DNA from 2 places in the Paenibacillus sp. FSL W7-1088 genome. Region 2 is predicted to be linked to the other one. Evidence: riboswitches for the same ligand, from Rfam matches in the RefSeq annotation. Region 2 holds a riboswitch; the other holds the start of a gene.

Region 1 (15,044 bases), 2.1 Mb from region 2:
TCGGCTCTGACCCAGGTGGCAATTTCCGTATCGTCTTCAATGTATAACAGTTTCGTTTTCATGCGTGTATTCGTTTCCTTTCTGCACCCTTTGGGTTAATTATATATTTGAAACATAATGAGATATCTTGTTTATATAAATTGTACAAATGTTGATTCCGCAATCATTGATGTCCTTTTATTTTAAATTATACCTTAATCATCCGCTTCGCATAATTCTGCATCGAATGCTTCGACTTGCTCACATAATACATGTGTATACGACGGGAGGAAATTCAACATGCTGCTGGAAGCCATCTATCATCAACCAAAACGGAACTGGGCCTATGCCTACGATAAGGATACCATTCGTCTGCGTCTGCGTGCCAAAAAGAATGATCTTACCGAGGTACATGCCCTGACTGGGGACAAATACGCCTGGGATCGCACCAAAGAGCTGGTTCCTTTAACCAAATATACATCCGACTCCATGTTCGACTATTATGAGGGGCAAGTAAAGCCTCCGTATCATCGACTGAAGTATTCCTTCCTGCTGAAAAGTGGCACAGAACAAATCTGGATGACCGAAACGGATTTCCAAGACCATGAACCCGACGACCCTGGTCACATGTTCCAGTTCCCATATATCCACCCTGGGGCTGTATTTACACCGCCTGCATGGGTTAAGGATGCAATTTTCTATCAGATCTTCCCTGAACGATTCGCAAATGGCAACCCCGACCTCAATCCGGAACATGTGGAACAGTGGGGAGGCAAGCCGACCCCGTTTAACTTCTTCGGCGGTGATCTCCAGGGCGTCATCGACCATCTGGATTACCTTGAAGAGTTGGGTATTAACGCCATTTATTTCACACCGATCTTCGAGGCAACGACCAATCACAAATACGATACCGAAGATTATCTGCGAGTAGATCGTCATTTTGGTGATGCAGATACGGTCAAACGGCTTGTTGAGCTGTGCCATGCACGCGGAATCCGGGTGCTGCTGGATGCGGTGTTTAATCATTCCGGGAAGACGTTCGCGCCGTTTGTTGATGTGCAGAAGAACGGGGAGAATTCCAAATACAAGGACTGGTTCCATGTGCATGAATTCCCGCTGGAGGTGAAGGATGGCATTCCTACGTATGAAACGTTTGGATTCGAAGCTCACATGCCGAAGCTGAACACGGAAAATCCGGAGGTGAAGGCGTATTTGCTGGAGGTGGCGGAATACTGGATTAAGGAAGTGGGTACCGACGGCTGGCGGCTGGATGTCGCGGATGAAGTGGATAATGCGTTCTGGCGCGACTTCCGCCGTGTAGTGAAGGCTGCGAATCCGGATGCCTATATCTTGGGTGAGGTATGGAATGAGTCCTCCTCCTGGCTGCAAGGTGATCAGTTCGATGCCTCGATGAACTATCCATTTACGGAAGCCGTAAATCGCTTTTTTGTAAAAGATGCCATGCATGCCGACCAATTCGCGAACTCGATCGGTCGACAACTGTCCCGCTATCCGCTGCAAGCCAGCGAAGTGGCATTCAACCTGCTGGACAGCCACGATACACCACGGCTGCTCACCTTATGTGAGGGCGACCAGCGGAAGATGAAACTGGCTGCGCTGTTCCAATTCACTTATATGGGTACTCCGTGCATCTATTACGGAGACGAGATTGGGCTGGACGGAGAGCATGATCCCGGTTGTCGGAAATGTATGGAGTGGGATGAGACGAAGCAGGACCGCGAGCTGTTCACCTTTTATCAAAAGCTGATTGCACTTCGTCATGCCCATCCTGCCCTGCGTGCAGAAGGCAGCATTCGATTCCTGCAGGCCCGTGAAGGCGGGAGCCAGCTTGTGATGGAACGACAGGATGATAATGAGCGTATTCTGATCCTGTTCAATCGTTCGGAAGAAACAGCGATCGTCGAGCTGGAGGCGGGCGCAGGGGAATGGACGGAGTTATTTGGCGAGAATTATCGCACAGCCAAGGAAGAAGGAATCCTGGTCGTTGAGTTGCCCGCATACGGATATGCTGTACTAAGTACAGATATCGCATAGCATCTTCATATTGTGGTGTCCTTGCCATTCCAACGCATTGAAAGCAACCCCGAATAAGCAAAAAAGCCGATACGCTTCTTCATCAGGAAGAATTCGTATCGGCTTTTATATTATGATGGGAACAGATCACCGTTCACTCCACGAGTTAAATTCAGTTCATGTTCGTTCATGGATGTTATGCCTTGGCTTCTGGTTTATTTTCAGCAGGGGACTCAGCTTCAGCCTCAGGCTCAGCACGCTTCGCCTTCGGTTTAGCAAGCTTCTCCATCATTTTCCGTCCTGTCGGTGTTTGGGCAAGCCCACCTTGGGCCGTTTCACGGTGCCTGCTCGGCATCGCACTGCCCACTTCCAGCATGACATCAATGACTTCGTCAGAAGGAATTGCACTTCGTACCCCGGCCAGCGCCATGTCGGCTGCAGCCAAAGCGGTTACGGCACCCAGTCCGTTACGGACGATGCACGGAATTTCCACGAGGCCTGCCACTGGATCGCAGATGAGGCCTAATGTATTTTTTAACGCGAGGCCAACCGCATGAACCACTTGCTCCGGCGTCCCTCCTCGCAGCTCCACCATGGCTCCAGCGGCCATACCGATGGCAGAACCCACTTCAGCCTGACAGCCACCCTCGGCACCGGAGATAAATGAATTGTTGGCAATGACATAACCAATCGCTCCCGCACAGAACAGACCGTTCACCAGATGCTCGTCACTCCAGCCAAAACGCTCTTGGGAGCTGATAAACACACCCGGAATGATGCCGCAAGAACCGGCTGTCGGTGTCGCTACGATCCGGCCCATGGAGGCATTCACTTCCGATACACAAAGGGCATACGCCATGGCCAGTGCAGAAGCATCTCCAGAACAAGTCTCACCTTTACGAATGTACTCAGCCATTTTTTTGCCGTCTCCGCCAGTCAAACCGCTGCGTGATGTCGTATCTTCTGTCAGCCCTTTGTGTACAGCTTCCTTCATCACCTGATAGTAATCCGACATCTGCCGTACAACATCCGCTTCCGGGATATTCGTCTCCTGAACCTGCTCTTCGATCATCAGCTCGGCAATGGTCTTGGATTCTGCTGTACAGATGGTATTCAGTTCATGTAGATGTTTAAACCGCATCAGGCTCGACCCCTCTCTTTAAATCAATCACGCGAATGTCCAGCATATGATCCAGTGACCGCAGACGGTTCAACATCTCAGGATTCGGCACACCATCCATCTCCATCGCTGTTAATGCTTCACCATCCCGGGCTTTCCGATCCACTTGCATGTACCCGATGTTCACCCCGGACGAACTGATGGTGGAGGTTACGGAAGCGAGCACCCCTGCTTTGTCCGAATGGCGCAGTACAAGTGTGGGAAACTCTCCGCTGATCTGTACACGAAAATCATTCAATGCATGCACCGATACACTACCTCCGCCAATGGAAGCACCAATTAGTGAGCATTGACGGTCTCCATGCCACAGTTCAATCTTGACCGTATTTGGATGAGGAGCAGGCAGGCCGCTTGTAAAAAACTCTACCTCCATCCCCGCTTCCTCTGCATATTGTTCTGCATCCGGTATACGTGGATCATCCGTCACATAATCAAGCAGGCCACCGATCAACGCAAGATCCGTACCATGCCCCTGATACGTATCGGCGAACGAGCCGTACAGCGTTAATCGGGCGCGTTCAGGCGTGCATCCCAGCCACTGACGAGCAATTCGCCCCAATCTTGCCGCTCCAGCCGTATGTGAACTTGATGGACCTGTCATGGACGGACCAATAATTGAAAAAACGTCTTTAAAACGCATCGCAAACCCTCCATTTATAATCGTCATTTTCATCCAGACGTACACCCATAATGTTCCTTTATTACTGAATGATGACATGAGAAAAGGACAGAAGAAGGCCCTAGGCCCTCTCTCTGTCCTCGATACCTGAGAGTTTCATGATAAGAAGCGCGGCGAATCGATGCATCCCTGTATTCACAGGTGATGTCACCCTGCACACCGTGCTGCTTGACCATATACCCCTTGGGTGGCGCAGTTTGCGCACTCTCCAGAGTTGCGTCCAACGATGGTACATTTACCTGAGAGATTAACCGCTGCGCCGGGTGCGCAGCAGCTTGCTCCTTCGGTGCCCGACAGCTGCCATTTTACTCGACATGCCCAGGTCTCTCCCGCTCGCTATCATTCGCTGTATGGAACCATTCTGATCTTGTACCAGAACGATAATTGAAGTTTTTAATACTTTCTCATTAAGATTAATCGACAGGAAGATCAGTGTCAACAAACTTAACGATTTCTTTGTGAATATTTGTTTTTTTCCATTTTATACACAAGATAAACTGATGAACTGTAAACTTTCATCACATGAATGTGTTAATGCGTTTCATCTAGAAAGCGTATACATTTTTCATTTTCTATTAGCCAATATCTGTGTTTAATACTATTTATGTTATGTTCCACTGAACGGTTCGGGTATTCAGGCAACCATTATTCTGTACTGGAATTGCCTTATTTCTGCCTGTTACCCCACCATCGCCTTGGACTTCGCCGGTTCATCGTAATACCTGCTTCGGGAAGGAAACATGCTCGTCACCCACAATCCCAACGCAGCTAACAGCATGACCCCAGATACAACTGTATATACCATACGAAGTGACAACTGCTCTGCTATTACCCCTGCAATCAAAATGGAAGCCACCTGCAGCACACTTAACACCAGTCCAAGTACACTGCTCATTCGCCCCATCATATCCACAGGGATATTATTTTGATAAAAGGTAACCAGGCCCGTATTCGCCAGTGCCGAACAGAGACCGAGCAGAATAAAAGCAACCGCCGCCAGCTCAAACGAGAATGAACGGGCGAACAGGAAATAACCCAGCGCAACCAGAAGTACACCGCCACCCATCATGTGACGGATCGGCAAATGTTTGGCGAACAGCCAAACCAGCATGGAGCCTGCCAAATAACCAATCCCGGTGATACTCATTAATGCTCCGTACTGCGATTCAGGCAGGTTCATCACCTGACGGATAAATACCACTTCCTGGGCATCCAGCGACATGCCGACGACCAGAATAATCTGGAACAGAGCATATATACCGACCACGTAGCCCGACTTCCGGCTAAAGCTCAGTACAGCTCTCCAATCCTGGGCTACCATCCGAGGGGTCAGTCTGCTGCCTGTCCCTATATTCTGTTCTCCAATGCCCAGTTTGGGAAGAAACATTAGAATCAATGCAGAAGCAGCAAAGGAAGCCGCATTGGCATAAATGGCTGCCGAAGGAGATAAATATATCAGCATCACTCCTGCAACTGCCGGACCGGTAATAAATGCCCCTGAGCTGATCAGAGCTTGTAGGGAATTAAAGCGCTTGCGCCGTTCAGCAGGCACCAGCCGGGTAATGTATACCTGAGAGGAAGGGACAAATATGGAGGAGGACATGCTGATCAGAAACATCACTGCGTACATCATCCATAGACTGGACATCAGTGGGAGCATCGCCACCAACAATGCCCGTAGCATATCAGCACCAATCATCAACTGCCTCTGATCATAACGATCAATCAGGCTGCCTGACCAAAACTTAGTACACACCGAAGCAATCGGCGAGATAATCCATAACCCTGCGACTGCCGCTGGAGACTGTGTCATATCCAAAACCATCAGGTTAATTGCCACAATATATATGAAATCACCCAGATTGGATATGCCCACTCCACTAAGCAGCAATCCGGCATGCTTCCAGCCACCAGACTGCCCATTTGATGCAGCTCTCTTTGTACGGATTTCCTTCATAGCGCTACCCACCCACTTGAAATCATAAATTATAAATCATAGAAAATACTCTCATTCTGCAGATATGGTCTGCAAAATTTGCTGCATATAAGATGCATTCGCTCTTTCATCCATTCGTACCTGGATTCATTCTCCATCTGGAATGCGAAATAGCCAAACGTAAAGATCAGCATGAATCCTTCCATTAACCGAATATCACGCTTCGTTAGTGGTCCTGTCTGCTCCGTATAACCCGATAGGAAGACATCCCGTTCCTCCGGATTGAAAATAAGAGCTGCACCACCGGCATCAAACAGATAGTAGCCATAACCGTATAAACAAAAATCAATCATGGATATGCCTTGATCCGTCACTAACAGATTGCCGCGAGTAATATCCCCGTGAATTATTCCCCATGTCTCAGCATTATACGGATACGTATCGAGTTGCCCGTTAATGTTCTCAAACGTCTCGCGAATCAGATCGAAATCTTCAGGAGTAAAGATGCCACGTCTAACGCCTTCCTCCAATTGCTCCAGCATGACCAGATTCTCTTTGATCGAGCCATAGGCTGGTCTTACTTCCTTTTGCTTCAAGGTAGGGCTGTCGCTATCGGTATACTCCCCTGAGATGGTCGTCTTATCAGCATGCTGTTCACGGTCATTCACCTGCTGTCCGCTTTCAGACTCCCATGAACCAGCCCCCGGCTTGGGAGTTTCCTTCGGTCGTCGTCCATATTGATGCAATATCTGCAACTGTACACCCAAATCATGAATCTGCGCTGTTGTCAGACGTTCTCCCTGCTTGATATCCCTGCCCTCAATCCATTCCAGAACAGTACAACAGATCTCTTCTCCTGTTTCGTCCAACCAGACGGTAACCCACTCATCCGATGTATTGCGAACGGGTGTCTGCACCCGCAATGGACTGGTAGCCCGTAATTCATGAAGTAGATTCATCTCTGCTTCAAGTGCAGGTCGTGTATGCTGAATGCCCGTCATGCTTGCAAAAGCGGCTTTATGTATTCGCAATAGATACTTCTGTCCGGTTGATTCATCAACCACCTGATACGTTAGATTTTCATTATGTCGGATAAAGGAAACCGAAGGCTTTTCTATGGAATAATGCGAGATAATTTCAGTTGCCATGGTGTCATGGGAAATCTTATGGGTAGTTATAATCCACATCTCCTTCTCTTATCAAATTAAAGGCAGTGTTTACAAATATCGTAGCATGATTGTTTTTACTTTGGCAAACTATTCCATATTTACGAAGATGTAAAAAAGCATAACTCCCGAACGACCTCGCCCGAGTGTTATGCTTCCTTGTATCTCTATAAAACTATCTCTATCTCATACTCCATCCAATATAACAGTTAACCGAAACGTCCCATAATATATTCCTGAGTCAGACGATTGTCCGGATTGGTGAAAATATGCTCCGTATCTCCGTGCTCAACCATGCTTCCCAGATAAAAATAAGCCGTATAATCCGAGATGCGTGCCGCTTGCTGCATATTATGGGTAACAATTACGATCCGAAGATCCTTCTTGAGCTCCGAGATCAACTCCTCCACTTTACCCGTAGATACCGGGTCAAGCGCAGATGCCGGCTCATCGAGCAGCAATATCTGTGGATCAACCGACAACGCGCGCGCGATACAAAGCCGCTGCTGTTGTCCACCCGAAAGGGCCAGGGCAGATTCATTCAGTCTGTCCTTCACTTCGTCCCAGAGCGCAGCGCGGCGCAAGCTTTTTTCCACAATTTCATCCAATGCCTTCTTGCTCTTGATACCGCGGTAGCGGGGGCCAAACGCGATATTATTGTAAATGGACTTGTGAAAAGGATTCGGCTTCTGCCACACCATGCCAATCTTCTGGCGAAGTTTGATTACATCTGTGCCTGGCTCATTCAGATCATTGCCATCCATCCAGATATGTCCCTCCGTGCGGGAACCGGCAATCTCGTCATTCATCCGGTTGAGCGACCGCAGGAACGTGGATTTACCACAGCCGGATGGTCCAATGAGTGCCGTTACACTGGCTTCGGGAAACGTCAGGCTGATCTGTTTAACGGCCTGAAAATGCCCATAATATATGCTTAACTGTTCCGTACCAAAAGGTATGGCCATGTTGGTTCCTCCTTATTTCGAAGCTGTCATGCGGCGGTAAACCACCCGACCGATCCAGCGTGCACTGAGATTGAACGCCAGTACGAGAAGTACAAGCACGGCTGAAGCGCCAGCTGCTATTTCTTTGGAATCCGGGCCAATGCCTTCACTGTTTACTTTCCAGATGTGCACGGCCAGCGTCTCTGCCGGACGCAATGGATTGATCGGAGACCTTGGACTTGTTGGATTCCAGTCCGTGAAGTCCAGCGGCGGACTACTCATACCTGCTGTGAACATCAGGGCTGCTGCTTCACCGAAGATCCGTCCTGATGCCAGGATCGTACCCGTGATTAAGCTTGGCAATGCCACAGGCAGCAGAATGGAGGTAATAATTTTCCATTTGGACAATCCGAGTGCAAGACCCGCTTCCTTCTGCTCTTTCGGAACGGCCCGGAACGCCTGCTCCGTTGTCCGCACCATGAGTGGAAGATTGAATATTGCCAAGGCCATAGCACCCGATAGAAGGGAGAATCCGAGACCAAATGTATTAACAATCAACAAGAGTCCGAACAAACCAATAACGATAGACGGGAACGAGGATAACACTTCGACAACCAGTCGAATAAAGCTTGTGATCCGGCCTGGCTTGGCGTACTCAGCCATATAAATACCGCCGCCCCATCCGAGCGGAATCGTAATAATCAAGGTCAGAACAAGCAGGAAGATCGAGTTGAATAATTGCGGTCCAATCCCGCCACCACCTTTGAGCAGCTGTGGTGCACTGGTCAGGAAGTGCCAGTTAATCTGCCCAATCCCACGTACCAGAATGAAGCCAAGCAAACCGAGCAAGAGAACAACAATGAACAGGGCCAGAACAACGATAATGGAAGTGGCAACTTTATCTACCGTTTTAGCCTTCATTTTCATACCCGGTTCCTCCTTTCAAGCAGGCGAACCAGAATGACGAAGACAAAGGTCATCACCAGCAGGACAAGCGCCATACTCCACAGTGCATTATTATGAACAGATCCCATCGTGGTGTTACCCATACTCAGGGTGATTACACTCGTTAATGTTGAAGCCGATTCGAGCAATGATGTCGGTACATGCGGGGCATTCCCGATGACCATCTGTACGGCCAGAGCTTCACCAAATGCGCGTGCCATGCCCAGTACAATCCCTGTCAGCAAAGCTGGAAGAACCGTTGGGATAATGACACGGTAGATCGTTTGCCAGCGAGTTGCCCCCAGCGCATAGGATGATTCACGCAGACCTTTCGGCAGTGCAGACAATGCATCTGCCATAATGCTAGTTACGGTAGGCAGAATCATAACAGACAGAACCAAACATCCGGCTGCAATCCCGACGCCGGCTCCGCCAAACATGCTGCGCAACAATGGAACGATCACACTGAGACCGATAAACCCGTACACAACGGAAGGGATACCGGACAGCAATTCAATCGCAGGTTGCAATATCTTTTTACCTTTACCTGGTACAATCTCGGTCATGAAGAGCGCTGCGCACAAGCTAAGCGGACTTGCAATCAGAGCTGCAAGCAATGTTGTTATGAATGAACCGGTAATGAACGGCAACGCTCCATAGGCAGCAGGTTCCCCCGTTGGGTTCCACGTTTTTCCGGATATAAATTCGCGCAAACTTACGCCATCCTGGAAAAAGGTCGACAAGCCTTTGGACGCTACAAAATAAACGATGGAAAACATGACAACGATCAGGAAAACGACACAAATCGACGTATAGATCCGTCCCGTCCACTCTTCCCAATAATGCTTCTCTCTCAAGGGCCGGCGCGGTTTCAACTTGTTGTTCATTACCGTTCCCCCTTCGGTCTGTTCCATAACAACCATCCTTCTATAGTAGAATTCATAAATATGGGATTATTCCAGAGCAAACCGCGCAAAGAGGCAGGACCTGGGTCCGCCTCTCTCGCTGTATGCGCAAGTTCAAAGATTATTGAGTCACAGTGCCTGCAGCGTCACGTTTTACTTTCATGCCGGATACTGGGATGTAACCAAGCTCCGTCACATCTTTCTGTTGAATTTCGTCACTCAAGATGTAGTCAAGGAATGCTTTTGTTGCTGCATCCGGGTCACCTTTAGTGTACATGTGCTCGTAAGCCCATACCGGATAAGTTCCTGCTTCTACGTTCTCAACTGTTGCTTCTACACCTTCGTATTTCAAAACTTGCAGGCTGTCATCCAGGTAGGACAGAGCCAGATAACCAATTGCGCCTGGCGTTTCAGCTACGAGCTTTTTAACTGTACCGGAGGAATCTTCCTGAATAGAACCTTGGATATCTTCAACTTTTGTTCCCAGTGCAAAGTTCTCGAATGTTGCACGAGTACCGGAGCTGCTAGGACGGTTTACGATAACGATAGCTTGATCTTTACCGCCAACATCTTTCCAGTTTGTGATTTTACCAGAGAAAATGTCGATCAGTTGTTGCTTCGTCAAATCTTGTACACCCGCATCTTTGTTGCTTACTGGAGCGATGGCTACAACAGCCACTTGGTGATCTTTCAATTCGCTTACTTTTGCTGCGTCATCGATTTTCTCTTCTGCAAATACGTCAGAGTTACCGATTGTAGCTTGTCCGTCGGATACTTGTGTCAAACCAGTACCACTACCGCCGCCTTGCACTTGTACTGTTACGTTCTTATATTCATCAACTGCCATAAATTTTTGTCCAGCTTGCTCTACCAGAGGTTGCAGTGCTGTTGAACCAACAGCCAGAATGTTACCGCTAAGTTCAGTAGCAGTTTCTCCTGTGGAATTATTGCTTCCCTCTGTACCAGCGTCATTTTTCGATCCGCATGCTGCGAGAACCAGTACGAACGTTAAGGTCATCAAAATGAACGGCAACTTTTTAAACATGTTTTGTTTTCCTCCCCCAATTTAGTGACGGTGATTTGGCTTTTATTTTTGTTCACCATCAACTCTTTATTCATTGTAGTTTCGTTATGTCATCTCAAAATCAATGTTTTGTAAACGCAATGTTAAAAATGTTTACTGTGGATTGAAATTTACCTGAGACAAATTGCGCTGAAGTGACCGCTTCGTGAACGGACGTTGTTTCAATCCGTATTGTGTCCAGTTTTTCATCACATAATGAATAAGTCGCTAATACTTTCGAGTGGCCGTTCCGGTTACGGATCGTTCTTCCGATCGCTGTTGTCTCCAATTTTTTTTGATCTGATATGTATAATGTTAAAACTCGGAGACAAAGGCGAACGCTGCCGCTTCTTCAGAATCGATTCCGTCCCCTCCACTACGTTCAGTTTTTTTATCTACTCAATCTACCCATCAAGAACAAATGATCATTTTGATCTTTTCTTACAATTAAAATTCTTACATAGAATACGCTTCGCTTTTACACAATCTTTCCGTTCCCTGCGCTGTGTCACCGCTGGTGGGGTCCCAGGCATTTTAATCCTCAGCCTGGGGGATGGCAAAAAGAAGGCCAGTCTATAGAAGGCTGGCCTTAGTGTAAATGCATAATGAAGAAAGAGAATTTGTTTCTTCTATAGAAGAAACAAAAAAACTGCCTCATAGCTAGTAGGTAACACCAGCGTGTGAGAGCAGCTTTTTACAATATATTGGATCATTTGATGATTGTTAATGTAAAATGCGATTTTACTAACCCAATATCCATAGCCATAACGCTAATCCGGCCAAGGTAATTAATAGGGTAGGAATGGTTAAGATGATGCCTGCCTTGAAATAATATCCCCATGTAATCTTCACACCTTTGCGGGACAGCACATGCAGCCACAGTAATGTGGCAAGTGAACCGATCGGGGTCATTTTGGGACCCAGATCCGAACCAATCACATTGGCATAGATCAAGGCCTCACGCACAATGCCATCGGTGTGTGCACCCTGAATCGCGAGTGCGTTAATTAACACGGTAGGCAAGTTGTTCATTACAGATGACAATATTGCTGCGATCATGCCCATTCCCATTGAGGCAGCCAGCAGACCATGGTCTGCGATGGCATCAAGCCAGCGGCTCAGGTGATCGGTTAATCCGGCATTACGCAGCCCATACACCACGATGTACATACCGACCGAGAACACGACAATGGACCATGGGGCCTCCTTGATTACGCGTTTCAGGTCCACGGCTTCGCTCTTTCTCGCCAATATGGCAAACAAAAGAGCTACTGCACCGACGATAACCGATACGGGGATCGGCAAAAACTCACTGGAAGCATAGGCCACGAGCAGCAGCACCAGCATAAACCAGGCGATGCGAAACATCCGCGGATCACGAATGGCTTCCCGTGGATCACGTGCTGCAGAGATATCGTAGCGGAGCGGGATGTTTTTACGATAAAACAAGAACAACATCCCCGTACTCGCCAAGATGGAAAAGAGATTAGGCACAATCATCCGCACCGCATACTCCACAAATGTAATACCGAAATAATCCGCAGATACGATATTCACCAGGTTGCTGACGACCAGCGGCAACGACGTTGTATCCGCGATAAATCCACTGGCCATAACAAAGGCAAGCACCATGCGCTCATCGAACTTCAATGCACGTACCATCGCAAGCACAATCGGGGTAAGAATGAGCGCTGCACCATCATTGGCGAAGAGAGCTGATACCGCCGCCCCGAGCAAAATGGAATAGATAAACAGCCTGCGTCCATTTCCTCCCGCCAATCTTGCCATATGAAGAGCTGCCCATTCGAAAAAACCTGTCTCATCGAGTATTAATGAAATCATAATAATACCGACAAAAGCGAGCGTTGCATTCCATACAATGGATGCCACATCAGAGGCATCGTTCAGACTGACGACACCACACATCAACGCCAGCAAAGCCCCGCCCATGGCGGACCAGCCAATACCCAATCCGCGTGGTTGCCAGATAACCAATGTGATGGTCAGGACAAAAATCAAAATTGCTACATATGTCATAAAGCCTCCTGTTCCGCTATATTCATCATGTTTTGGAGCATGATATGAGAATGGCCTGTGCGATATGATTACACCGCAATTCTTGCGGATAAACCAGACGCTATAGTTATACAGGGCTTCAGGAGAAATGTCTATCTTTATTTCCTTCTATCTCTATAGAAACTGCGGTAAAAGATATCGTCTAATGGTTAGAATTGTCCTTATCCTTCGGCGTGTCCTCCACCATTTTGAACATACCCAACAATCCTTGCAGTTGCTCCGCCATACTGTTCAGATGTGCTGAAGACGAAGCGATCTCCTCCACAGATGCCAGCTGTTCCTGAGAAGATGCCGAGACGGATTCCGTATTCGCAGCAGATTCTTGGGTCACGGTCGATATATCGTTCATTGCTTTGGCAACGTGGGAAGCACCACTCTCCAACTGTTTCGTTGTTTCGGACAAATTGTCCAGCGTATGAACAGCATCCTCTACAGCCTCCCGAATCTGTGCAAAGGATTGTCCAGACGTATTCACGGCCTGAATTCCGTCTCCAACCCGAGTCTGGGCTGCATTCATAGCGTTCAGAGCAGCATCCATATCCTGACGAATATTATGAACGAGTTCACCGATCTGCGCAGCCGAGCTTCCCGATTCCTCTGCAAGCTTCCGCACCTCACCCGCTACGACTGCGAAGCCACGGCCAGCATCACCCGCTCTTGCCGCTTCAATGGAAGCGTTCAGTGCCAGCAGATTGGTCTGTTTCGAGATTGTGGCAATCACATCTACCATGCTGCCGATCTCAACGGACCGTGCATTCAGTGACTGAACCACCGTCGCGAGCTGTTCCACCGTTTCCTGAATGCTATTCATCTGCTCAACTGCCTGACCTGCTGCCTCGTTGCCTGAATAGGCCGCTCCAGATGTATGTCGCATATTCGTTGTAATGGATTGCACACGCTCAGACATCATGCGAACATCTTCCGCGATTTGCCTCATTTGTCCTGATCCATCGGTTACACTCTTCACTTGCTGCTCCGCACCCTCGGCAAGTTCCTGAATCGCCATCGTTGAATGCTCAATGGCCTTGGTAGTTTGATCCGCACTAGCGGACAATTCCTGCGAGGAGGCAGACACCTGCTCTGCCGTTTCCTGCACACCCAGAATCATCATGCGCAGATTGTCGACCATCCGTTCAAAGTATTTCGCCAGATCGCCTACCTCATCTTTGCGCCCTGTGTCCAATTTTACCGTAAGGTCGCCTTTGCTCACTGCTCTAGCGGATTCCTGCAGACGTTTAATCGGACGTAGCATCGAACGTGTAAACCAGATAATAAATATCAGCGTTAAGAAGGTTGCCGTCAGAATGACCAACAGGGTAGCCATCCGAATGTCTTTACTTGCATTTAATACTTCACTTCTGAACATTGTACCGCCAATCTTCCACCCGGTTTCCTCATTAGTAGAGAAAATCATGGTCTTTGGATCATCATTATAGATATAACTGAATTCGCCTTCCTTGCTCTCAAACATTGGATCCAGCGCTGTTGTTTGTTCTTTTGTACCAGCATCCGCGACTGGAGATACAATATAATTTTTGTCCGCATCCATTATAATGACATACCCTTCTTTGCCAACCTTAATGGATGCCTGTTCTCGCAGCTTTGTTAGATCCATGGACAAACCAACGACACCCGATTGATCATCAAGCGTTTTGGAGACAAAGACAACAGCAATGCCGTCCGTGTTCTTGGATACAGGTGAAACTACTGGAGCACCTGGCTTCTCCATCGCAAGCTTATACCATTCTCGTTCCCGGGGATCATAAGCGGACCCTTGTGAGCTTCCCGCAGACTCCTTACCTCGGACCATGACTCCCTCTTTGGTTCCCACAAAGATATTTAAAGCATCCGGATGCAATCCAAGATACTGCTTCAATTTCAGCTCAAGCTCAGGGCTTTCATTTTGCCCTTTTATCATGTCAGTCACAATCAGACTGGCAAAATAATTGATATCATGAATCTTCGCATCCACATGTGTGCCAATGATTGAATTCGTTGTGTCTACACTTTGTTTGGCACTGTCCATCAGTTGGTCTTCCACTGTATCATCAGCGATAACCAGCGTAACGATCCCAATGGTTAGACTCGGCAAGAGCAGAACAGCCAGGAAGGATACCAATAATTTGTTCCTTATACT
Region 2 (15,044 bases):
GTATGTCCTTTATGCGGTGAGGCCAATGGTTGCTCCTATGCCGCTGGTCGTCCTCATTCAGAATGCTGGTGTAACCGGGCTGTGTTCCCAGAAGGGGTATTTGACCCCATTCCGGCAGAACAGCGCAGGAAGTCCTGCATCTGCGAGGCATGTCTGGATACGTATAAAAAGAAGAAAGAGCAAAATAAAGAGCCCCACAGTTAACCCTGTGAGGCTCTTCTTCTATCGATATGATTTTGTATTGAAATACAGACCGTTACTTCTGCATTTGTTGATAATGCGCTACAGCCTGCTTCAGTACAGGATGACTCTCATCCATGGACGTATACTGGCTGAGTGCTGCTTCAATCCCTTTTTGCTGGATCGTAGTCTGGAGTTCCACTGCTTCTGGGTCTTCGGAAATGTCAAACTTGCAAGCAGCCGCCATACCCATTGCCAAATGTGTTGTCTCCGTTCCATACTCGTAAGCCTGGAGAGCCGGGCGAACCAGACGATCATTCGGGGACAGTTTCCGCAGCGGCGAACGTCCTACACGAGTTACTTCGTCCGTCAGATGCGGGTTAACGAACCGTTCCAATATTTTGGCAATGTACAACTGATGATCGTCGGCATTGAATCCAAAACGCTTCACCAAAACAGCTCCGGTTTCCTGCAAGGCACCATATACGATGGATTTGACTTTTTCATCGGCAATAGCCTTCTGAATCGTATCATACCCGTTCACATATCCAATATAGGCAGCAATACAGTGTCCGGTGTTTACGGTAAACAGCTTCCGTTCGATATAAGGCTCCAGATCATCCACATACATTACACCCTCAACCGGTTTGAATGCAGGGGCCATTTGTGAACGGTCAACAACCCATTCATAGAAAGGCTCTACCTGTACATGCAATGGATCTTCATGATGCTGAATCGGCACAATCCGATCCACGGCAGAGTCCGGGAAATACACGTACTGATCCGCAAGCTGGCGAGTACGCTCATCAAGTAGACCATATACATGTTCTTTCAACTGCGTGCTGGCTCCAATTGCATTTTCACAGGCAATAATGTGAAGCGGCTGGAAGACATCACCCGTTCCCAGTCTGGACGTAAGTCCTTTTGCAATACCCGGAGCAATATGTTTCAGAATGTTCACACCCACAGCGGTTGTGATCAGTTCAGCTTCTGCAACGTTCTGAGCAACGGTATCCAGATTGGTTCCATCGATTGCACTCACACCGGTAACTGTCTCCAGATCCTTGGCCTCGTTAGCCAGTTCAACCGTATACTCTCCACGCTGCTCTAGAGCCTTAACCAGCTCCTGGTTAACGTCCGAGAAAACGACATTGTAGCCTGCACGGGACAGAATCAACCCGATAAAGCCACGTCCAATATTACCTGCTCCAAAGTGAAGGGCCTTCATAGTTCCATTTCGCTTTCCAAAATAGTGATGACTTCTTCAGCGGTTTGAGCATGACGCAAAGCTTCCATGTTCTCTTCCTCGGCACAGATGACTGCGATGCTGGTCAGGATCTCCATATGTTCTCCACCTTGAGCGGCGATACCAATGACCATATACGCTTTCTCTTCCCCAAAATCAACACCTTGCGGGAACTGAATCACCGATATACCTGTGGACAAAATGAATGATTTGGATTCCTTCGTGCCATGTGGAATTGCAAGTCCGTTGCCGACATACGTGGAGACAATCTCTTCACGCTCCAGCATTTTGTCAATGTATTCAGCGGTGATATGTCCCGCATCTTTCAAAATTTGACCTGCCATACGAATCGCTTCGTATTTGTCCTGAGCCGTTGCATTCATGATGACTTTATCTTTAGTTAACACACTCATGTTTGAATACCTCCAATTTCGGTTTTGCTGCGGTAAAATCCCGCAAGTTCTTGGGACAAGTAATGAATAAGATCATCCCGGTTGCCTTTTTCAAGTAAAGTGATCATTTCTTCCTGCAACAATAGTGCACTGATCTCACTCAGTACCTCCAAGCTTTCCTTCGATAACTGTCTGGGTCCTAGCATCAAGAGCACATGGCTGACACCTGTCGGGTCTTCCGTCGTGCGTAGAAGCGGCTCTGTCAGTTGGAACAGTGTAATGGATGGACTGTGAATGCCATCACTGCGTGTATGAAACAAAGCGAGGGAAGTCCCGGGAATTTTCTGGCTTCCAATCGCTTCACGCTCCTCCAGCAGCCTGGCAATCTCTTCTGGATTATTTAACACACCGGATTGATGTAAAACACTGCACATCGCGTAGGCCGTGTCAAAAAATCCGATCTCCTGATTATCCAACGGGAACACCTGAAACTTGCCGATAATCTGTACGATTTCAATCAGGGTTGCTTCCAGTCCAACTGGATCGGCAATTCGTCCTATTGTCCTTAACTCAGCTTCAGGTGGGGGGCTATGTTCCCGCTGAAGCGTCGTTGTCCTGATGAAGTGCCTTAAACGTTCACTTTCTTCTGCCGTCAGCAGTGGACTCACCTTGTAGTATTGATGTTTATCCATCGGCAGATCCACAGTAGAGAGAACCAGATCATATTCCGTCTTCGGTATACGTGCGGCTTCATACCAGGACACACTGTCCACAATCCGAATCTCGGGAATTTCCTTGGACAGACGGCTCGATAACATCCGTGAAGATCCGATCCCACTCGTACAGACGACGACTGCTCTGATCTCACGTTTCAGCACACGCAGCCGTTCAATGGAAGCACCGAAGTGCATCACCAAAAATCCGATCTCCTCGTCCGGCACATCCGTATGGGGCCAAGCCTCTCGCACCGCTAACTTTACATCCTCAAACAGTGATTCATAATCCTTGCGGATCTGTTGAAGCAGCGGATTACGGATGAGCTGCCGCCCATCCATTCGTTCCAGCACCGGCTCCATATGGGCAATCAGACCTTCACGGAGCATACGATCCTCATGGAACGAATAATGAGTTTTCTGCTGCATCCGATCTGTGAGGGAACGAACCATGTCAAGTAAGACCAGATCGTCTACGGGCAGCAGACGCGAGGAATGAATCGATTGCGCGATTTCAATCAGCAGCCTGTGAAAATAAGCCTGCTCCTCGCTCACAAACTCCAGCCCAAGTTGGGCAGATAGAATACCGCACAGTCTGGAAGCTAAATATTCCGGCACCTTCTGCTCACCATGTAGAGGCATTCCAACGTCTTTTTTGTCCTGTTGAGTACCCCGACCTATGCCAAAGCCTTTGCGAATCCGCACAACCGCTACAGACAATTGGATCAGCAGCTTCATGTATTGACGCTCCGGTATATTTTCCAACCACTCAATATCCGGCTGCCATAATGCATTTTCGACCGTAAGTACATCCTCATGCCCTATCATTTCCAGAAGCTTGCTGTTTACTTTGGAAACTCCATGCTCCGCTTGTCTACCGAACAAATCGGATTCATCCAGATATTCAAGAGCAAGCGCGGAAATAGCCATGCGATGAGCCAGCTCGCTTCCATTGATTTTGACCCCGTATCCACGCCTGCGAACCAACTTCAAGCCAGCCAGCTGAATGCGCGGCTCCAGATCGTCCAGATCATTGCTTGCCGTCGACACGGTTACCTTCAGATCTGAGGCCAGCGCAAGCAGCTTCACAGGCTCGGCTTCATCCAGCAAAATACAAAGCATGAAGAGTTTACGCTCTTCGGGCGTAAACTCCACATATTCGTTAAGCTCAAGTTGTTGACGCAATACGGCCAAATCATCGGAACCGGGATCAATTCGAACCCCGGTTCCCGATTTTTTTTCCAATCTCATACCAAGGGGCTCAAGCCATTGTTCAATCATCTGCAACTCCCGATGTACGGTACGAGTGCTTACTTTGACCGCAACAGCTATATCGCCAGCAGTTACCTCATGCGGATGCTCCAGCAGGAACTCCACGATTTCACGCTGTCTCCTTGTAATATTACTCATCAGGAGTCGGATTTGAGGCGCTCCACCAGTGCCTCATATTCAGGACTCTTCAGGAAGTTATCGATGGAAATATGCTCTGCATTTGGAGCCACGGATTTGGCCCGGTCAGTCAATGTTTTCTGTGTGATGACGATGTCGGCATCTTGTGGAATCTCACTGATCGCCGTATTGGTTACAGCAACATCCACACCGGCTGCCTTCATTTTCTTGCGCAGAATGGAGGCCCCCATGGCACTCGAACCCATCCCTGCATCACAGGAGAATACAATTTTATTGATATCCGTTTTTACTGCCGAAGAAGCAATATCGGCTGCACGGTCAGCTTCCCGATTGTCTTTATCAACAGTGAGGTTGCCTGTTTTGCCCTGATTTTTCATATCCTTCATGCGGTTGGACGCACTGTCCAGATCTTCGTCGTCCTTCTGTTTACCTGTTTTGAGCAGTATAGATGCTACGAGGAACGAGATGATTGCAGCTACGGCTACCCCTGCAAACATGCCAAGATATCCACCCTTAGGTGTTAACAACGAGTATGCAATGATGCTTCCCGGTGACGGTGCTGACACCAAACCAGCTCCAGTCAGCATGAAGGTCAATGTACCCGCTACACCACCAGCCATTGCAGCCAGAATCAGTATCGGTCTCATCAGAATGTAAGGGAAATAAATCTCGTGAATCCCGCCAAAGAAATGGATAATTACAGCACCTGGAGCGGAAGATTTGGCTGATCCGCGACCGAAGAAGCAGTATGCCAGCAAAATGCCGAGTCCAGGTCCTGGATTGGATTCAAGCATGAATAATACGGATTGACCCAGTTCTCTTGCTTGATCCGTACCAATTGGCGTCAAAATCCCATGGTTGATCGCATTGTTCAGGAATAATACTTTTCCTGGCTCAATGATCAAATTGACCAGCGGGAGAAGTCCAGCATTCATCAAAGCTTCTACCCCGGCCGATAACACCTTGCTAATTGCTTCAACAAAAGGCCCGATGCCTTTAAGGGCTAGAAGGGCCAAAATCCCACCAATAATACCAGCGGAGAAGTTGTTAACCAGCATCTCAAACCCTGATTTGATTTTGCCATCAACAGCCTTGTCAAATTTTTTAATGACCCAGGCTCCCAATGGTCCGGCTATCATGGCTCCAAGGAACATTGGAATGTCACTGCCGACAATAACCCCGATGGTCATAATTGCACCGACTACACCACCACGTTGGCCGTGTACCATGGTACCGCCTGTGTAACCGATAAGCAAAGGCAGCAAATATTTGATCATTGGATCAACCAGCAATGCAAAATCTGCGTTAGGGAACCATCCTTTTGGAATGAACAATGCCGTAATTAGACCCCAGGCGATAAATGCACCCATGTTTGGCATAACCATACCACTCAGGAAACGTCCAAACTTCTGAACGCCGACCCGTATTCCTCCGCTTTTCTCGGACTTTGCGTCCACTGAACTCATACTGAAAACCTCCTCAACATATTAAACCTTAATTCCACTGAATTTTGACAACGATGATCCAGACGAACAAAGGTACAAATCTGCAATAAATCTTAATTTACAACCATATCGTAAATGAAAACGGTATCTTCTACAACGAAATGAAAACCTACTTCCGTCATGAACGTTGATGACAAGATTTAAATTTAAAGGATTTTCTAACGTTTGACCTTGTATATGGAATGGAACCTGTTATTCCCTTTCATGTATCATACCCACGAATTAGCCCATTTTAATGACAAATAAAATGGTAAATATATTCTATTTAAACGAGCCATTTCTATTTAATTTAGAAATGATATTGGAACACATTAGAGTGATAAACATTCCATCCCATTCATCATTTAACAACGGCAAAAAAGCGCAATCACCTCACCCTGTCTCAGGTGAGGCCATTGCGCCCAAGTATTCTCCGAATAAGCAGTGTCACTATCCGGATCTATAAACAATCATTTCATTTTTTTCAAGCTAAACGGACTTTTACATCAAGCTATAGCTCTCGATCCAACCAATGAATTATACCTTCATATTATTCCGTATGTTTACGATACGCACCCGCATTCATCAATGTGGATAGCGCTGCTGTCAGGTCGCCTTCAACACGAATCTCGATCATCCAGCCTTCCTCATAAGGAGAGTTGTTAACCAGCTCCGGGGAATCCTGCAATGCATCATTCACAGCAATAATCGTTCCACTGACAGGAGAAAACAAATCTGAAACGGTTTTGACGGATTCAATCGTTCCAATACTGTCTTCCGCTTTTACATCCGATTCCAGGTCAGGCAATTCTACAAACACAATGTCACCCAGCTGATGCTGCGCGAACTCGGTAATGCCAATACGTACGGTATCCTCCCCAACGGTCTGCACCCATTCGTGCTCTTCACTGTACAGGAAATCACTTTTCAATTCGCTCATCGATATCCGCCTCGCTTTTCATTAATGAGTGCATGCGTTTCTTTGACCTTAACCTTTTTCCCAGAACATAGCGTATGATATTTTCGATTCAAATGTCAAGATACCTCACAATTTATTTGATTTTCTTCCTTATATACCTGTAACTCAAATGGGCCCTCCCTGCATATAATGGTGAATATTAGAAAAGTAAGCGCGATCTTTATAAATAGACGAACATTAAGAAATAAAATAAAAATATCATTCGGTTTTTTTATTCATTTCTATGATATCGTTCTTGACATCAATAGACGATTCAGGCTTTAATGAGAGTAGTCAATGTGTTTAATTGGTCTATGCAATACCCGCGGATGAATGTAAAGGGAGAGATTACCCTTGACACCCGAATCAGGGTGTACATGCGGTAACGCCGAAGGAGTAAACCACCGACAAGCGGAGGTGAATCTCTCAGGCAAAAGGACTTTTACGGGACGCAACTCTGGAGAGCATCTATTCGCCCTGTGCGGGCGTTATGATCACCCAAGGGGAAACCTGCTGCATCAGGCGGCGGGGTAACTCTCAGGTACCAAGGACAGAGCCTAAGAATACAGCGTGCTTCTGGCATGCCGGTTCTTTGGCCTGTCCTTTTCCTTTTTCCCAAAAAAACGAAAACAGGTTATAGAGCGGCGCTGCCTATAGCGTCCTTGCCTTACTTTTATAATAAAATGTGATGCCAGATTCATTGATCCACGGTTATACACTCGGCCGGTTGACGGCCCATGACGAGGTGATTGGATGTCCGATTTGCTTAGAACCCCACTCTTTCCACTCTATCAGCAATATGAAGGCGTACGATGCATTGATTTTGGCGGTTGGGAGCTCCCGGTACAATTCAGTGGAATTCAGAAAGAGCATGAAGCGGTGCGAGAACGTGCCGGATTATTTGATGTATCCCACATGGGCGAATTCACCGTCCAAGGTGAACACGCGGAAGCTTTTTTACAGCACATGACCACCAATGATGTAACAACACTCGTTCCCGGTCAGGCCCAATACACGTTAATGTGTTATCCGGATGGCGGCGTGGTCGATGATCTGCTGATCTATAAACTGAAAGACCAGCATTATATGCTGGTCGTTAACGCCTCCAACATCGACAAGGACTGGGCATGGCTGCAACAGCACATGACGCCAGGCGTAACGATGACCAATGATTCGGATCAAACGGCGCTGCTTGCTCTGCAAGGTCCGCTGGCAGTGGATATTCTCAGAACGGTGACAGACACCGATGTGTCATCGATTGAGCCTTTCCGCTTTGTGGCAAATGCGAAGGTATGTGGCGTTACATTGCTGTTATCCCGCACCGGATACACGGGTGAAGATGGCTTTGAGCTATACGTTCCTGCAGAACAAGCCGCTGAGGTCTGGAACGGATTGATGCAAGCCGGAGAAGGTCACGGACTCGTTCCGACTGGACTAGGAGCTCGGGATACGCTGCGCTTTGAAGCCAAGCTTCCTCTGTATGGACAGGAATTGTCTGCAACCATCTCACCGCTGGAGGCTGGCGTTGGCATGTTTGTGAAGCTAAATGCAGGCCCGTTTATCGGACATGAAGCCTTGTTGCAGCAAAAAAATGATGGGCCTGCGCGCAAGCTGGTCGGCATCGAAGTACTGGAGCGCGGCATCCCTCGCCCTCATTATCCCATTTACGCCGAAGGCGTGCAGATTGGTGAAGTGACCACAGGCACCCAGTCGCCTACGTTGAAACGTAATCTGGGGCTGGCCTTGATTGACAGCAAATATGCTGCATTGGGTACCCCGCTGGAGATTGAGATTCGTGGCAAGAAACTAAAAGCCGAGGTCGTGAAGACCCCTTTTCATAAACGGACACGTGAATCAAAGACACCTACTCAAGGAGCTGATCAAGCATGAGCAAGCATCGCTACATTCCCATGACCGAGCAGGATCAGAGTGCCATGTTGGCAACCATCGGTGTGGAAACGATTGAGGATCTGTTCCATGACATTCCACAGGAGATTCGCTATCAGGGTGAACTGCCCGTTTCCTCCAAACTGGATGAATATGCACTGACACGTCATATGTCGAAGCAGGCGGGAGCCAATGCCAACTTCGAGACACACGCCAGCTTCCTGGGCGCAGGCATTTACGATCACCACGTTCCCTCTGTCATTAATCATGTCATCTCCCGTTCCGAGTTCTACACTGCCTATACACCCTATCAACCCGAGATCAGCCAAGGAGAATTGCAGGCGATTTTCGAGTTTCAATCTTACATTTGTGAGTTAACAGGCATGGCCGTAGCCAATGCCAGCATGTACGATGGTGCAACTGCATTTGCGGAAGCAGGCAATCTGGCCGCAGCAGCAACCCGCCGCAAACAGCTGATTGTGTCACGTACCGTGCACCCTGAGTCCCGTCAGGTATTGCAAGCTTACGCACACGGCCTCAATCTGGAGATTGTTGAGATTGGATATCAAAATGGAGTAACAGACTGGGATGCCCTGCAAGCCGCCGTTTCCGATGACACCGCAGCCGTCATGATCCAGAGCCCGAACTTCTTCGGCGCCGTGGAAAATGTAAAACAGGCCGCAGACCTTGCGCATGCGCACAAGAGCCTGCTCGTGGTCAGCGCCAACCCGCTATCGCTGGGTCTGCTGGAAGCCCCAGGCAAGCTGGGTGCTGACATCGTTGTTGGCGATGCACAGCCCCTTGGTATCGCCGCTTCACTCGGCGGCCCAACATGCGGATACTTCGCCGTATCCCAGGCTCATATGCGTCGGATTCCTGGCCGAATTGTAGGCCAGACAACGGACCGCAACGGCAAGCGTGGTTTTGTACTCACGCTGCAAGCACGGGAACAGCATATCCGCCGGGAAAAGGCGACGTCCAACATCTGTTCCAACCAGGCGTTACTCGCGCTGAGCGCCTCTGTCTATATGTCTATTATGGGTAAACAAGGCATGATCGACGTCGCTGATCTGAATTTGCAAAAGAGCCATTATGCCCTTAACACGCTTACCGCAATTCCAGGCGTCTCTCTTACATTTACCGCCCCTACATTCAATGAGTTTGTGATCCAACTGCCTCAAGGAACAAACGTGGAACCACTGCAACTGAAATTGCTCGATGCAGGTTTCATTGGCGGGTATGAACTTGGACGTGATTATCCAGAGCTCGCCGGACATATGCTGATTGCGGTTACGGAACGACGCAGTAAGGAAGAGATCGATGAATTCGCACGTGTATTGGAGGGATCGCTGTGACTCAGGAAACGACAACAAAGACAACGACAACATCGGCACAAGGACAATCTGAAACGGTAACCTCTATCTCCACTTCGGGCCAACCTGAAACTATCACAACAGTCACTAATCAGACTGCCTCTCCAGCACCGGAGCAATCGTTGATTTTCGAACTCAGCAGTCCGGGTCGGGTCGCTTATTCCTTGCCTGAATGCGACGTTCCCCGTCAAGCTGTGGATTCCCTGATTCCCCGGGAATTGCTCCGGTCTGAAGCAGCAGCATTGCCTGAGGTTTTTGAAGTTGACGTCATTCGCCACTACACTGCCCTGTCTCGTCGTAATTTCGGGGTAGATAACGGATTCTATCCACTGGGTTCTTGTACGATGAAATATAATCCGAAGATTAATGAGGATGTGGCCCGTTACAACGGGTTCGCCAAAATTCACCCCTATCAGCACGAATCCAGCATTCAAGGTGCACTTGAGCTGCTCTACACGTTGCAAAATGACCTTGCCGGACTAACCGGTATGGACGCCGTTACGCTGCAACCTGCCGCTGGTGCACATGGCGAATGGACCGGGCTCATGATGATCCGCGCCTACCACGAAGGCCGTGGTGAACAGCGTACAAAAGTTATCGTACCGGACTCTTCTCACGGGACCAACCCGGCAAGTGCAACCGTAGCAGGTTTCGAAACGGTAACGATCCCTTCCCGCGCAGACGGGCTGGTGGATCTGGACGCACTTCGCGCAGCTGTTGGTTCGGACACCGCAGCGCTCATGCTGACTAACCCGAACACACTCGGCCTTTTTGAAAAAGACATTCAGGAGATTGCCTCCATTGTGCACCAGGCAGGTGGCCTGCTGTACTACGATGGAGCCAACTCCAATGCCATTATGGGCATCACTCGGCCTGGCGATATGGGCTTCGATGTGGTGCATCTGAATTTGCACAAAACAATGAGTACTCCGCACGGCGGAGGTGGACCTGGTGCCGGCCCGGTTGGCGTGAAGAGCCGCTTGATTCCATTTCTGCCGAAACCGATGGTCATCAAAAATGATGAGGGTATATATGCATTGGATCGTGAAGGTGATCAATCCATTGGCCGGGTCAAAGCGTACTATGGTAACTTCGGTATTCTGGTCCGCGCCTATGCCTACATTCGTACTTATGGACCTGAAGGCTTACGTCGGGTATCTGAATGTGCGGTGCTCAATGCCAACTACATGATGGCTCGTCTCGCACCTTACTACGAGATTCCGTATCCAGGCGTGTGCAAACATGAATTTGTTATGTCTGGCCGGGGGTTGAAGCAGTACGGTGTGCGGACACTGGATGTTGCCAAACGATTGCTTGATTTTGGGTATCACCCGCCAACCGTGTACTTCCCACTGAACGTGGAGGAATGCATCATGATCGAGCCAACGGAAACCGAGAGCAAAGAAACCCTTGATGGGTTCATCGATACGATGATTCGTATTGCCAAGGAAGCAGAAGAGACACCTGAACTGGTACTCAATGCCCCTTATAGCACACCGGTTACCCGTCTGGATGAAACAACAGCCGCCCGTAAACCTGTATTGAACTGTGCTTGCAGTTAGACCAGTCTGACAAAAATCGCAATTCCGATATCGGCACATATAGACACAGTAACAGCCTAGCTCTAAGCCGCTGTTGCTGTGTCTTCTTTTATTGAATTTGTCTGCTTAAGACAAACCTTACAATAGAAATAACCGGCTCAAAACAAAAAAAGCCGGTATCTGCTGTAGCAACAGATACCGGCAAAATCGCTGCACGACTGCAGCTTTTTTATCGGAAAAAGAAACCCTTAAAATCGGGTGGAAACCCCTTAAAATTACATTACGCTTGAATGCTTTGAACCAATTCAACGACTTGTTCAGCCGTTTGCATATCCAGTGCTTTGGCAGCAAGTTCTTGCATGTCTGCACGGGACAGCTTGGTGATCTGACTGCGAGCTGGCAGAATGGATGTTGCGCTCATGCTGAACTCATCCAGTCCGAGACCGAGCAGCAATGGAATTGCTGTTTCGTCTCCGGCCATCTCTCCACACATGCCAACCCATTTGCCTTCACGGTGCGCTGCATCGATAACCATTTTAACCAAACGCAAGATAGCAGGGTTATATGGTTGATACAGATACGATACACGCTCGTTCATACGGTCAGCAGCCATGGTGTATTGAATCAGATCGTTCGTTCCGATACTGAAGAAATCCACTTCTTTGGCAAATTGATCTGCCAGAACTGCAGTCGAAGGAATTTCGACCATGATTCCCAGTTGGATGCTGTCTGAAACAGCAATACCTTCAGCAACCAGCTTTTCCTTCTCTTCGAGCAGGACAGCTTTGGCTTCACGGAATTCACCCAGTGTTGCGATCATTGGGAACATAACACGCAGGTTACCATGTACACTTGCACGCAGCAATGCACGCAATTGAGTACGGAAAATGTCCAAACGGTCCAGACACAGACGAACTGCGCGGAAACCGAGGAATGGATTCATTTCTTTTGGCAGATCCAGATATGGAAGCTCTTTGTCTCCACCGATGTCGAGTGTACGAACAACAACAGGTTTGCCTTCCATTTTTTCCAGTACAGCCTTATAAGCATTATACTGAATGTCCTCAGAAGGAAGCTTGTCTCTGCCCATGTACAGGAACTCGGTACGGTACAGGCCTACAGCCTCGCCGCCATTCTCCAGAACACCGGCAACATCATTCGGTGTACCAATGTTGGCTGCCAGTTCCACATGAACGTTGTCCACCGTTACCGTTGGCTCATCACGCAGTTTTCTCCACTCGGCACGTTGTGCATCGTACTGTTCCTGTTTGGAGCGATACTCAGCAATCACATCATCCGTTGGATTAACCAGTACGTGACCGTCCAAACCGTCAACGATAATCATATCACCTTGTTTCGCTTGAGCCAGAATGTCCTTGGTTCCAACGACAGCCGGAATTTCAAGTGAACGAGCCATGATCGCGGAGTGAGAAGTACGTCCACCAATATTGGTTGCAAAACCTTTAACATATTGACGGTTCAGTTGAGCCGTGTCGGAAGGCGTAAGATCCTCCGCAAGCACGATCACTTCTTCACTGATCTCCGCCGGACTCATGAATTCGATACCAAGCAAGTGATTTAGCACACGTTTGGTTACATCACGCATATCCGCAGCACGTTCCTGCAGGTAAGCACTCTTCATGTTTTCGAACATTTCGATAAATTGCGTTGCTGTTTCGTTCAATGCGAATTCTGCATTAACCTTATCATCTGCAATTTTCGCTTTAACCGGATCAATCAGTTCCGGGTCATTCAGAATGAGCAAATGCGAAGCAAAAATCTCAGCTTTTTTCTCGCCAAGCTCTTGTAAAGTACGCTCTTTGATCGCCTCAAGCTCAGCCTGGGACTTGCCCAGTGCTGAGTCGAGTTTCGCGATCTCTGCGTCAACGTCGTTGATTTCGCGTTTTTCTACAGAGTAATTGGGATGCTCCAAGATAAACGCCTTGGCGATAGCAATACCCGCCGAAGCCGCGATCCCAGAAACATTAAGCATTAATTTCGCCCAGCCCTTCGTTAACCATAACGTCTGTCAGAGCTTGAAGAGCTTCAGCTTCTCCTTCGCCTTCAACGATGATGCTGATAGTGTCGCCTTGTTCCAGACCAAGGGAAAGTACGCCCAGGATGGATTTCAACGTTACTTTTTTACCGTTAGCTTCTGCAAAGGATTCTGCACCTTTGAATTTGTTTGCTGTATTAACCAGGGCTGTCGCCGGACGTGCGTGGATACCATCTTCATCTGTAATTCTGAATGTTTGTTGCATTACAATCATCTCACTTTCAATAATTTAGTTTTAGGCATTGCATATATTTACACTTGCTTGCCATTGTTGTAACACTTCTTATTTTATCTCAATAATCGGCTGATCGCCAATTTTCAGTAACCCACTTTTCGTTAGCGTTACTGTCGAGCCTTCTGGCAGGTTGGTGAAAATGATCGGAGAGATGATTGACGGAGCATTAGCTTTCACATACTCCAGATCCACTTCCATAATCGGCTGTCCTGCAGATACCAGGTCGCCTTCCTGCACGAGCACGTTGAAGCCCTGTCCTTTCAGCTTCACCGTGTTGACACCTATATGAACAAGCACTTCCTTGCCTCCGTCAGACATAATGCCCACGGCATGTTTGCTTGGAAATACGTTAAACACCTTACCATATACAGGAGAAGTGATCTTGCCATCATGAGGCAGAACAGCAAAGCCATCACCTGTCATTTTCTCAGCAAAGACCGGATCAGGAACGTTTGTGATATCCATCAATTCGCCGTTAACTGGCATAACGATGTCTTCCGCAATAATACGTTCGCCTTCTTCACCTTGCGCCTTTTCCTGTTCAGGAGCTGGCTTAGCCACAGCTGCTGGTGCCGGTGTCCGTCCTGCAATGATATCCTGCATTTGGGATTTAATCGTATCTGAACGTGTACCGAAGATGGCCTGTACATTATTACCCACTTCAAGTACGCCAGATGCACCCAATTGTTTCAAACGATCTTTATTTACACTGGATTTCTCATTTACTTCAATCCGCAAACGAGTAATGCAGGCATCCAGATGTTTGATATTCTCTTGTCCGCCGAATGCAGCAAGAATGTTGTGAGGCAGATCATCTGTTGAACCTGAGCCTCCACCGCCCGAAGTTGTTTCAGGTGTCGCCTCTTCACGACCTGGTGTTTTGAGGTTGAATTTGCGAATGATCAAGCGGAATCCGAAATAGTAGATCACTGCAAGAATCAAACCTACGATGATAACATCCCACCAAGGCGTGCGGTTCGGGATAATCCCGAAGATCAGGAAGTCAATGAATCCACCGGAGAATGTCATCCCGATTTTGACTCCAAGAATTTGCATTGTCATGAAAGACAAACCTGCAAAGATACAGTGTACTGCAAACAGGATTGGCGCTACAAACAGGAATGAGAACTCAAGCGGTTCTGTAATCCCTGTGAGGAACGAAGTCAGCGCAGCTGATCCCATGATCCCTGCAACATACTTTTTGTGCTCCGGTCTTGCTTCATGGTACATCGCAAGCGCCGCAGCTGGCAAACCGAACATCATGAACGGGAATTTACCAACTTGGAACGTTCCCGCTGTAAGGTTCACGCCATCACGCAGTTGATTGAAGAAGATTTGCTGGTCACCACGAATGACATCTCCAGCTTTGTTCACATATTCACCGAACTCAAACCAGAATGGTGAATAGAAAATGTGATGCAGTCCGAACGGAATAAGTGACCGTTCTACCACTCCAAATATGAATGCCGATAATGTCGGACTTGTATCTACCATGAAGTGAGATACAGCATTCAGCCCATTTTGAATTGGAGGCCAGATGATCACCAGAAGCAACCCGATTAAGAGGGA

The links. Region 2 has a riboswitch for glycine ahead of gcvT (glycine cleavage system aminomethyltransferase GcvT). Riboswitches for the same ligand answer to the same signal wherever they lie in the genome.
Region 1: linked by a shared signal. The riboswitch ahead of sdaAB (L-serine ammonia-lyase, iron-sulfur-dependent subunit beta) and the one ahead of gcvT (glycine cleavage system aminomethyltransferase GcvT) in region 2 are both predicted to bind glycine.

What each region holds. Positions count from the first base shown of each region.
Region 1 is NZ_CP150216.1:516,901-531,944, reverse strand. It holds gene MKY42_RS02545 (response regulator transcription factor) at 1-62, opposite strand, end outside; gene MKY42_RS02540 (alpha-glycosidase) at 280-2,034, shown strand; gene sdaAA (L-serine ammonia-lyase, iron-sulfur-dependent, subunit alpha) at 2,210-3,154, opposite strand; gene sdaAB (L-serine ammonia-lyase, iron-sulfur-dependent subunit beta) at 3,144-3,833, opposite strand; glycine riboswitch at 4,091-4,214, opposite strand; gene MKY42_RS02525 (MFS transporter) at 4,552-5,829, opposite strand; gene MKY42_RS02520 (phosphotransferase) at 5,859-6,956, opposite strand; gene pstB (phosphate ABC transporter ATP-binding protein PstB) at 7,184-7,939, opposite strand; gene pstA (phosphate ABC transporter permease PstA) at 7,952-8,839, opposite strand; gene pstC (phosphate ABC transporter permease subunit PstC) at 8,842-9,750, opposite strand; gene MKY42_RS02500 (phosphate ABC transporter substrate-binding protein) at 9,890-10,813, opposite strand; gene MKY42_RS02495 (arsenic transporter) at 11,576-12,868, opposite strand; gene MKY42_RS02490 (methyl-accepting chemotaxis protein) at 13,050-15,044, opposite strand, start outside.
Region 2 is NZ_CP150216.1:5,668,077-5,683,120, forward strand. It holds gene MKY42_RS25550 (cysteine-rich CWC family protein) at 1-204, shown strand, start outside; gene MKY42_RS25555 (mannitol-1-phosphate 5-dehydrogenase) at 257-1,408, opposite strand; gene MKY42_RS25560 (PTS sugar transporter subunit IIA) at 1,405-1,839, opposite strand; gene MKY42_RS25565 (BglG family transcription antiterminator) at 1,836-3,941, opposite strand; gene MKY42_RS25570 (PTS mannitol transporter subunit IICBA) at 3,941-5,407, opposite strand; gene gcvH (glycine cleavage system protein GcvH) at 5,976-6,365, opposite strand; glycine riboswitch at 6,713-6,835, shown strand; gene gcvT (glycine cleavage system aminomethyltransferase GcvT) at 7,137-8,273, shown strand; gene gcvPA (aminomethyl-transferring glycine dehydrogenase subunit GcvPA) at 8,270-9,625, shown strand; gene gcvPB (aminomethyl-transferring glycine dehydrogenase subunit GcvPB) at 9,718-11,205, shown strand; gene ptsP (phosphoenolpyruvate--protein phosphotransferase) at 11,465-13,177, opposite strand; gene MKY42_RS25600 (HPr family phosphocarrier protein) at 13,170-13,445, opposite strand; gene ptsG (glucose-specific PTS transporter subunit IIBC) at 13,524-15,044, opposite strand, start outside.